One region of the Staphylococcus sp. aM genome, then DNA from elsewhere that is predicted to be linked to it. Evidence: a T-box and tRNA genes for the amino acid it is inferred to sense, from the RefSeq annotation. Region 1 holds a T-box; the other holds one or more tRNA genes.

Region 1 (5,191 bases):
AATCTAATCCTAATATCTCTGGATTCGAAATATATTTGCCAAATACAGCACCAACTACACAAGAAAAGGTCCAAAACAAATATGCTGTGATGTTTAAACCATGCAACCAACGATCGTTAATTGGCTCACCTTTTAAATAAGGCGTGATGGCTACACCAAACGTTTCATCGGTTACTAAAGAACCAAGTCCAATTCGATTCCATAAACCATAAGACTTAAAATTGGGTGCTAAAGTCATACTTAATAAAAACATACGTGAATTAACAATAAATGTTGTTAACACTATCGCTGTTATGGGTGTTCCAGCTATGACTAACGCACATATAATAAATTGTGCCGCACCAGCATAAATAATTAAACAAAGTAATATAATTTCTAATAAACTAAACTTTTGAGATGCAGCAACGATGCCAAATGAAATACCAACACCTGCATACCCTAATAATGTTGGAATGCATTCTTTAACACCTTGTCTAAATGTGAGATGGGTCATCTTGTCTCCCCCTTTCTAGTTACAAACGCATTTACGTTTAAATAATAAACTCAAGTCTAATATACAATGATGAAAACGGCAATCACTTTAGACGTCGGTGTGTGTGATGTCAGACAAACCTCACTTTTAAAATGCCGTCATCACAACATTTTAAATATGACAGAATTTTCTATTAATAGTTAGACTACCCACACTATTTTGCATCTAAATTTTACTTAATGTCCCTCCCCTACCCTCTTACTTTAGGTTATTGACATAAAAAAATACGCGGCAATGATGGCTCTTCATTACCGCGCATTGTATAGCTAGTCATTCGCTAACAATCTAAATTATTTAGTTGGCTTTTGAATATGAGTTTTACCACCCATGAATGGTACTAAGGCTTCAGGGATTGTTACTGTACCATCTTCATTTTGATAGTTCTCAACGATTGCTGCGAATGTACGACCTACAGCTAAACCACTACCATTTAACGTATGCGCTAATTCAGGTTTAGCTGCATTATCACGTTTGAAACGGATATTGGCACGTCGTGCTTGGAAGTCAGTACAGTTTGAACATGAACTGATTTCTTTGTAGTCGTTATAGCTTGGTAACCATACTTCTAAGTCGTATGTTTTACTAGCACTGAAACCAATGTCTCCAGTACATAAGATAACACGACGATATGGTAATCCTAATTCTTCTAAGATTGCTTCAGCGTTTGTAGTCATTTCTTCTAAAGCATCCCAAGAATCTTCAGGTTTTTCAAAGCGTACCATTTCAACTTTGTCGAATTGGTGTAAACGAATTAAACCTCTTGTATCTCTACCAGCTGAACCCGCTTCACTACGGAAACATGCAGATTGTCCAGTGAATTTTTCAGGTAAGACACCTGGTTGGATGATTTCATCACGATAGAAGTTTGTTAAAGGTACTTCAGCAGTTGGAATTGTATATAGTCCTTCTTTTTCTACTTTAAATAAATCTTCTTCGAATTTAGGTAATTGACCAGTACCATACATTGTATCAGCGTTAACTAATTGAGGTACCATCATTTCAGTGTAACCATGTTGTGTTGTATGTTTAGTAATCATGTAGTTCATTAATGCACGTTCTAATTGTGCACCGTCTCTTGTTAGATAAACGAAACGTGCGCCAGAAATTTTAGCGGCACGATCGAAGTCAGCCATTTTAAGATCTTCTACGATATCCCAGTGTGCTTTCGCTTCGAAATCAAATTCACGAGGTGTACCCCATTTTTTAACTTCGATATTTTCTTCATCTGAAGCGCCTTGTGGTACATCATCATTGATAAGGTTTGGAATACGACATAGAATATCAGACATTTTATTATCAATTTCATTTAATTGTGTATCATATTCTTTAATGTCATCACCTAATTGACGCATTTCAGCGATAACATCATCAGCATTTTCTTTATTACGTTTTTTCTGAGCGATTTCTTCACTTACTTTATTACGTTTCGCTTTCATCTCTTCTGTCTTGCTTATTAATGTACGACGCTTTTCATCTAATTCTAATACCTCATCGACTACTTTAGGGTCGTCTCCTCTTAATTCAATTTTGCTCTTAACTTTGTCTGGCTCTGTTCTAAAAAGTTTAATATCTAACATGAAACCTTCATCCTTTCCCATAAAAATATATATTTAGCATGCCAACTATGTATATAAAAGCATACAAAAAGACCACGCCCCGACAAGGGACGTGGTCTACGCGTTGCCACCCTATTTAACAAACAAAGCAAACATCTCAATGAAATGTAACTTCGTTTGCACTTAACTAAAATAACGGTTATTCGCCGATTGCTCACTAAATGTAGGTAGATTCATATTAAAGTGGATTACTTGTTCTCACTAACCACAAGCTCTCTGAAATCCATCAATAATACTACTTGGCCTACGAACAATGTTTTATTAACTTACTCACAATATAGCAAAGTTTTTTGTAATTTTCAAGTTATTTTAAAATTCAATCATTTTCATTTTATGAATGTATTAATGATATGCACTATCCTTTAAGTACTGTGCTACGGCTTCTATGTCCTTATGGAATTGTCTATCCTGTTTGATAGATGGCACAATGTTTCTAAATTCGTCATATTTGTCTCGTGTTTTAGGTGATAGTTGATTGACACCTTTTAACTCAACTGCTTGTAACGCAATAATACATTCAATCGCAATAACTCGTCGTGCATTTTCAATCATTTGATAACCATGTCTTGAAGCAATCGTTCCCATAGATACATGATCTTCTTGGTTAGCTGAAGATGGTATAGAATCTACACTCGCTGGATGTGCAAGTGTTTTATTCTCAGATACTAGACTCGCTGCTGCATATTGCATAATCATCGCGCCACTTTGTAAACCAGGTTCAGGACTTAAGAATGCAGGTAGACCGTTATTCAATTGCGGATTCACTAGTCGTTCCACACGTCGTTCTGAAACATTCGCTAATTCACTGACACCTAATTTCAAATGATCAAGCGCAAAGGCGATAGGTTGTCCATGGAAGTTACCACCAGATATGACTGTTGTTTCACCGTCTTCATCAAAGATAAGCGGATTATCATTTGAAGCATTCATTTCAAACTCTAACTTTTCTTTTACGTAGTTAAACACTTGATAACTTGCGCCATGAATTTGTGGAATACAACGTAAAGAATAAGCATCTTGAACACGAATCTCAGCTTGTCTTGTTGTTAACTTTGAGTCTGCTAACCAATCACGCATACGTGCCGCGACATCTACTTGTTCTTGACTATTTCTAACTGCATGTACTCTATGATCATATGCATCAACAATACCATTTAACGCTTGATGTGTGAGCGCCGCAATCCACTCTGCTTGGTAACCTAAGTCTTCCGCTTCAATATAATTAATGACCCCTTGTGCAGTCATAGCCTGTGTGCCATTAATTAGTGCTAATCCTTCTTTAGCTTGTAGATGTAATGGTGCTCTTCCTAATTCATTTAAAACATAACGACTATCAACTTCTTCATTTTTAAAATAAACAAGCCCTTCACCAATAAGTGCTAAAGCTAAATGAGATAATGGTGCCAAATCACCTGATGCACCAAGTGAACCTTGTTGAGGAATCACAGGTATAATACGCTCATTGATGAAATATTTGAGCTGGTCGACCAATTCTAAAGTTACCCCTGAATTTCCTTTTAATAATGTATTAAGACGTAAAATCATCATCACAAGTGATACTTCTTCAGAAAATGGTTCGCCCATCCCACAAGCGTGTGAACGTATTAAATTAACTTGTAAGTCATTATATTGAGTCGAATCAATACGCACATCGCTAAATAAACCAAATCCTGTAGTAATCCCATAAATGGTTTCTTTATCATTAATGATTCGTTCTACTACACTTCTACTTTTTTTAACTCTTTCTAATGCTTCCTCTGTGATTTCAATTTTTAAATCTTGGTGTAATAATTGTTTAATATCTTCAATCGTTAAAGCATCTCCATTTAAAAATAAAGTCATAGAAACAGCTCCCCTTTATGTAGAATTAAAACTTCCATTATCAAAAAGTATACGTTTTCATTTTTATATAAACAATACCTTTTACAATTTTTATAATACATTAACAATTTAATTATTTAATACGCTAAAATATTGTCATTGTTATACTTGGTATATATATCGTTACATTTCTTAAATTCCTATTGACGAAAGTGTATTACAGGTATAGTATTTTTTATTGTATTTAAAAGCACACACATCGTTGTGACTTATATTCAATATCAAATGAATCAATGAACATAAACCGGTTTGTATAATAGAAATAGATAATCCGGTAAAAGGAGGTTTAGGTAGATGGAAACTTTAGATACTATTAATATTCCTAAAAGAAAAGAAGAGTCTCATAAAGGTGATTACGGTAAAATCCTATTAATTGGTGGATCTGCTAATTTAGGTGGTGCAATCATGTTAGCAGCACGTGCATGTGTATTTAGTGGTAGTGGTTTAATTACTGTAGCAACACACCCAACTAATCATGCTGCATTACATTCTCGATGCCCGGAAGCAATGGTTATCGATATTAACGATACAAAGATGCTTACTAAAATGATTGAAATGACAGACAGTATCTTAATTGGACCTGGACTTGGTGTAGACTTTAAAGGAAATAATGCCATTACTTTCCTATTACAAAACATCCAACCTCATCAGAATTTAATAGTAGACGGTGATGCTATTACTATTTTTAGTAAACTTAAACCTCAACTACCTTCATGTCGAGTAATTTTTACGCCACATCAAAAAGAGTGGGAACGTTTAAGTGGTATCCCAATTGAAGAACAAACTTATGAGCGTAATCGTGAAGTGGTTGATCGTATTGGCGCAACAGTTGTTCTAAAAAAACATGGTACTGAGATTTACTTTAGAAATGAAGATTATAAACTATCTATCGGTAGCCCAGCTATGGCAACTGGTGGTATGGGAGATACTTTAGCAGGAATGATTACTAGCTTCGTAGGTCAATTTGACAGTATTAAAGAAGCGGTGATGAGCGCGACTTATACACATAGTTATATCGGAGAAAAGCTTTCTGAAACGATGTATGTCGTACCACCATCACGTTTAATCAATGAAATTCCATTCGCAATGAAACAATTAGAAGAATAGCTTATATAGGGAATATGGTCACATTTAACAGTCGCCATATCCCTTTTTATTACAT
Region 2 (5,191 bases), 1.0 Mb from region 1:
TCAACAAGTGTTTATGCAATGGTTCAATCATGATCCAGCGTTTGATTATTTCAATACGATGGATTCAACAACAGTGGCAACAGTTGTCCTAGCATTTGATGAAAAAGATATTGAAAATACTTATGATGGTACTGGTTTTGTAATTGCTAGAACAAGTAATACAGATATTACGGCATGTACATGGACATCTAAAAAATGGCCATTTACAACACCAGAAGGCAAAGTTTTAATAAGAGCTTATGTTGGTAAACCAGGTGATACTGTTGTGGATGATCACACAGATGAAGAAATTGTTTCTATAGTACGTCGTGATTTAAAACAAATGATGACATTTAAAGGTGATCCTGAATTCACAATAGTCAATCGATTACCGAAAAGTATGCCTCAATACCATGTAGGTCACATTAAACAAATTAGAAAAATTCAAGAACATATTAAACGAACTTATCCGCGATTAAAAATTACAGGGGCGCCATTTGAAGCGGTTGGCCTACCTGATTGTATCCAACAAGGTCATAATGCGGTTGATGAAATGCTAGAGGAATTACGTTAATACGTTTTATAATTTAATTAAAGCACTTTAAAAGGATAACAATGTCTTTTTAAAGTGCTTTTGATATAGAATAAAGATAAATACGTTCATGATAAAGACTGCTACTTAATCTAGAAGTGAGGTTGATAAAAATGACAGATGTCATCATTGTTCATTCAAGTGTAGGAAATGCACATAATCATTGGTATGAATGGTTAGGTCACAATTTAACGTTAGAAGGATATAAAGTCTCTCTTTTTAATTTAGAAGCTAATACTCCTGCTAAAATTGATATGTGGGTTAAGCAAATGCAACAACAATTAAATGTAAGAAAGAAAGATACATATTTTGTAACACATGGATTTGGAACGATAGCGACTTTGAAATTTATAGAAACATTAGAACAAAATGTTGAAGGGCTATTCAGTATTGCTGGTTTTAAAGATGATGCAGTAGACATAGATGAAAATATTGATTTACATGGAGTAACGATTAATTATGAACGAGTTAAAAGTAAAGTAGATCATTTTTATGGTTTGAGTTCTAAAAATGATACACATGTTTCATATAAAGAAACGAAGCGACTTATGGATACCTTAGATGGACGTATGAGAGTTGTTGAAGATGGTGGCCATTTTATGGAAGAGGATGGTTTTACTACATTCACATCACTACAAAATCGTATGCAAGGATTTATGACGCAATAGGGTAGGGAAATTAATAATATAATTTTAAATATGCGCCGTACTTATTTAGAATAGATAAGTATGGCGTTAGTCATTTGATATTGTGATCCATTTAGTAGCAGTAAGGGACGAAAAACAGAAAACATGAAAAATAGAAGATGATCATTTAATAGAAAAGGTATCAATATTGGATGAAAGTTAATATAATAGAAGGCCATTTAGACACTTTTGTTATAAAATGAAATCAAGTAGTAATTTTTACACATTTTAATTTGGAATTAATATTGACTAATAGTAACAAACTTAATATACTAATAAAGTGTTAAGCGAGAGCGTATTAAAGCAACTTGAACGTATCGATTGTTTTATTAATTCAAACAATGTAAATTTAGTTTTAAAAAAGTGTTGACTTTATTAAGCTAATGATGGTACAATAATCAAGTAGTCAAAAATAATATTATCGCGGGATGGAGCAGTTCGGTAGCTCGTCGGGCTCATAACCCGAAGGTCGGTGGTTCAAATCCGCCTCCCGCAATACATAGTTTTAATAGGTCTCGTAGTGTAGCGGTTAACACGCCTGCCTGTCACGCAGGAGATCGCGGGTTCGATTCCCGTCGAGACCGCCATTATTAATATTATGGTTCAGTAGCTCAGTTGGTAGAGCAATGGATTGAAGCTCCATGTGTCGGCAGTTCGACTCTGTCCTGAACCATTCGTCATTTTTGGCGGTTGTGGCGAAGTGGTTAACGATTCGGATTGTGGTTCCGACATTCGAGGGTTCGATTCCCTTCAACCGCCCCATAATCGTATTACATTTCACATGCGGGTGTAGTTTAATGGCAAAACCTCAGCCTTCCAAGCTGATGTTGTGGGTTCGATTCCCATCACCCGCTCCATTATTATTCCACAGTAGCTCAGTGGTAGAGCTATCGGCTGTTAACCGATCGGTCGTAGGTTCGAGTCCTACCTGTGGAGCCATGGCTCCTTGGTCAAGCGGTTAAGACACCGCCCTTTCACGGCGGTAACACGGGTTCGAGTCCCGTAGGAGTCATACAAACAGAAGTGAAATATCGCTTCTGTTTTTTTATTTATCATATTATGATGGAGAGTTGTCCGAGCTGGCCGAAGGAGCACGCCTGGAAAGTGTGTAGGCGCCACAAGCGTCTCGAGGGTTCGAATCCCTCACTCTCCGTAAAAACGCCTAGAATGGTTTTAATCCATTCTAGGCTTATTTTTGTTTTCTTTTAAATTAGGCATTAATTTGAGGATAAGAGAATTTAAATGAAAGTCTAAATTCTAATAAAAGTGAGTAAAGTTGCCCAATCAAAAATTGAAGACCATAAAGAAAGACAACCACACAACGTTAAAAAAAGAAATGAAACATTAGAATTATATATTGAGAAATAAAATAAAAATGTTATAATATATATAAGTCAACGACCATGCGTGGACTTTAAAACAAAATACATTAATTACAGTAGCCGTCTTACTATGAGGCAAGGCGTAATAATGAATATCATAGTATTATGCAGGATTGAGTTTTGTACTCTTCCTGCTTTTTTAATTTAAAGAGGTACATCATGAGAATTTATACAATTAAACAAAAAATTATATTATAGAGATTGAAGTATTACTATTTAAATCTCTATTTTTTTTATGGATAAATTCAAATGAAAGTTATAAGAGAAGTCAATATGATTATGAGTCACTGTTTAACAATATAATAAATGTTAGTAATCACCAGATTTGGGATTATAAAAATAGAAGGGGTTAAGGTTATCAGAAATTTGGCAATTGATTTTGAAAACATTGCAATTATTTTATGTCTGTTTATAATTTCAAAGTCATATATGAAGCATATCTGAGTATCTTAGTAACAATAATATTTATAATATATTCTTTTTCATTCAAACTTTGTCTACCAATTAAATAAAACTATATCCACATATAGCATATCAAACATATAAGAAAAACCCTAAAGCGATACGATAAGGTATGCTTTAGGGCCATAGGATTATGGAACTTGAGTTCCAGGATGATCATGATGCAGATTATTTGTTACCAAATAAACCTTTGAAGAAATCTACTGCTTTTTTGATAAGATCTGTGATAAATTGCATTGTGATTCACCTCCTATAATTTGTATCTTTAATATAAATCTTTTTTAATCTTTTTAGGGATTTTTTTCTTATTTTATATACGTATTTCCCAAGGTGTAGTTTTTATAATTTAAAAGGACATTCTTGAATGCAAGGGTGTAGATATACATTTATTTCTACATACTTTATTTAGAAATTTAAGATTTGACCACTGATAGATTCAATTAAAATCGTTATAATTAAATATGTAATGATAAATGGAGGAATGACTCGTGGACTTTTGGTTAAAAGAACAATCTATCAAGAATAAAAATAAAATAGCTGTGACTGATGGACAACACTCGCTTACATTCAAAGCTTTATATGATGAAGCGCATGGACTTTCACAACATTTAAACCAATTATCTCAGTCAAGAATTGGTTTACATATTAATAATCGAATTGAGTCATTGATTTTAATACATGCATGTTGGCTTGCTAATATTGAAATTGCGATGATTAATACTCGGTTAACGACTAATGAAATGATTGCTCAAATGAATTCAATCGATGTTAATACAATTATCACAACGACATCTTTAGAATTAGAAGGTTTTAATATATACAATATTGAGGAAATTCAGCTTTTAAATCAAATAGAAGATCAAATGAATATTTTTAAATTAGAAAATATCGCATCAATCATGTTTACATCGGGTACGACTGGTCCACAAAAGGCTGTGCCTCAAACGTTTAAGAATCATCTAGCAAGTGCAGAAGGATGTAAAAGGAGCTTAGGATATAGTCAACAATCTAAATGGTTATCTGTACTCCCGATTTATCATATATCAGGTTTGAGTGTGATATTACGTAGTGTGATGGAAGGATTTACTGTCAGACTATTAGAGAAATATAATACAGAAAATATGCTTGATATTATTAAAAATGAAGATATTACTCATGTGTCACTTGTGCCACAAACATTAAAATGGTTAATGGATGCAGGTTTAGAAAAGCCATATCAATTAGAAAAGATTCTGTTAGGTGGCGCAAAGCTTTCTTCAAATTTAATTCAACAAGCATTAGATTATCGCTTGCCTATTTATAATTCGTTTGGAATGACTGAAACATGTTCACAATTTTTAACTGCGACACCAGATATGTTGGCTCAACGATATGATACAGTTGGTAAACCGAGTGATAATGTCAAAGTTAAAATTAAAGATGCTGATCAAAATGGTCACGGTGAATTACTCATAAAAGGGGTAAATGTAATGAATGGTTATTTATATCCTTCTAATTTAACAGATACATTTGAAGATGGCTTTTTTAAAACAGGTGATATTGCTGAAATTGACGATGATGGCTTCGTTATGATTTATGATCGTCGTAAAGACTTAATCATTAGTGGTGGAGAAAATATCTATCCATACCAAATTGAATCTGTAGCTAAACATTTTCCTGAAATTGAAGACGCCGTATGTATTGGTCAAAATGATGACACTTGGGGTCAAGTACCGGTACTATATTATATCGCCCAAGACCACTTTGATAAAAATGATTTACAACAACATTTCTCCACACATTTAGCTAAATATAAAATACCTAAAGCCTTTTATGAAGTAAATGAATTACCATATACTTCAACAGGTAAACTACAAAGAAATAAAGTGATGTCAAAGGAATCTGAAAATGAAGATTAATGAGTTGAAGTTTTACTTGTATAGTCAGGCATTTAAATCACCTATTGTGACACCTAAAGTGTCATTAGACAAAAGAGAATGTTTAATCATCGAACTGATTACTGAAACAGGTGATACGTATTTTGGTGAGTGCAACGCCTTTAAAACACCATGGTACGATAAGGAAACTATATCTTCTGTTAAACAACAGAT

What was found. A T-box is a leader RNA that pairs with one kind of tRNA and senses whether it is charged. The one in region 1 lies ahead of serS (serine--tRNA ligase), so its partner is inferred to be a tRNA-Ser.
Region 2: it has a tRNA-Ser gene. The T-box ahead of serS (serine--tRNA ligase) is inferred to sense a tRNA for this amino acid. The anticodon was not compared.

What each region holds. Positions count from the first base shown of each region.
Region 1 is NZ_CP121447.1:9,223-14,413, reverse strand. Features, by position in the region: gene P7F85_RS00050 (AzlC family ABC transporter permease) at 1-493, opposite strand, end outside; gene serS (serine--tRNA ligase) at 823-2,109, opposite strand; T-box leader at 2,192-2,407, opposite strand; gene hutH (histidine ammonia-lyase) at 2,491-3,990, opposite strand; gene P7F85_RS00035 (NAD(P)H-hydrate dehydratase) at 4,324-5,136, shown strand.
Region 2 is NZ_CP121447.1:1,014,485-1,019,675, forward strand. Features, by position in the region: gene hemY (protoporphyrinogen oxidase) at 1-553, shown strand, start outside; gene P7F85_RS05110 (RBBP9/YdeN family alpha/beta hydrolase) at 685-1,239, shown strand; tRNA gene P7F85_RS05115 (tRNA-Met) at 1,680-1,753, shown strand; tRNA gene P7F85_RS05120 (tRNA-Asp) at 1,769-1,844, shown strand; tRNA gene P7F85_RS05125 (tRNA-Phe) at 1,858-1,930, shown strand; tRNA gene P7F85_RS05130 (tRNA-His) at 1,944-2,019, shown strand; tRNA gene P7F85_RS05135 (tRNA-Gly) at 2,041-2,114, shown strand; tRNA gene P7F85_RS05140 (tRNA-Asn) at 2,122-2,196, shown strand; tRNA gene P7F85_RS05145 (tRNA-Glu) at 2,198-2,269, shown strand; tRNA gene P7F85_RS05150 (tRNA-Ser) at 2,322-2,410, shown strand; gene P7F85_RS05155 (epsilon family phenol-soluble modulin) at 3,270-3,338, opposite strand; gene menE (o-succinylbenzoate--CoA ligase) at 3,590-4,999, shown strand; gene menC (o-succinylbenzoate synthase) at 4,989-5,191, shown strand, end outside.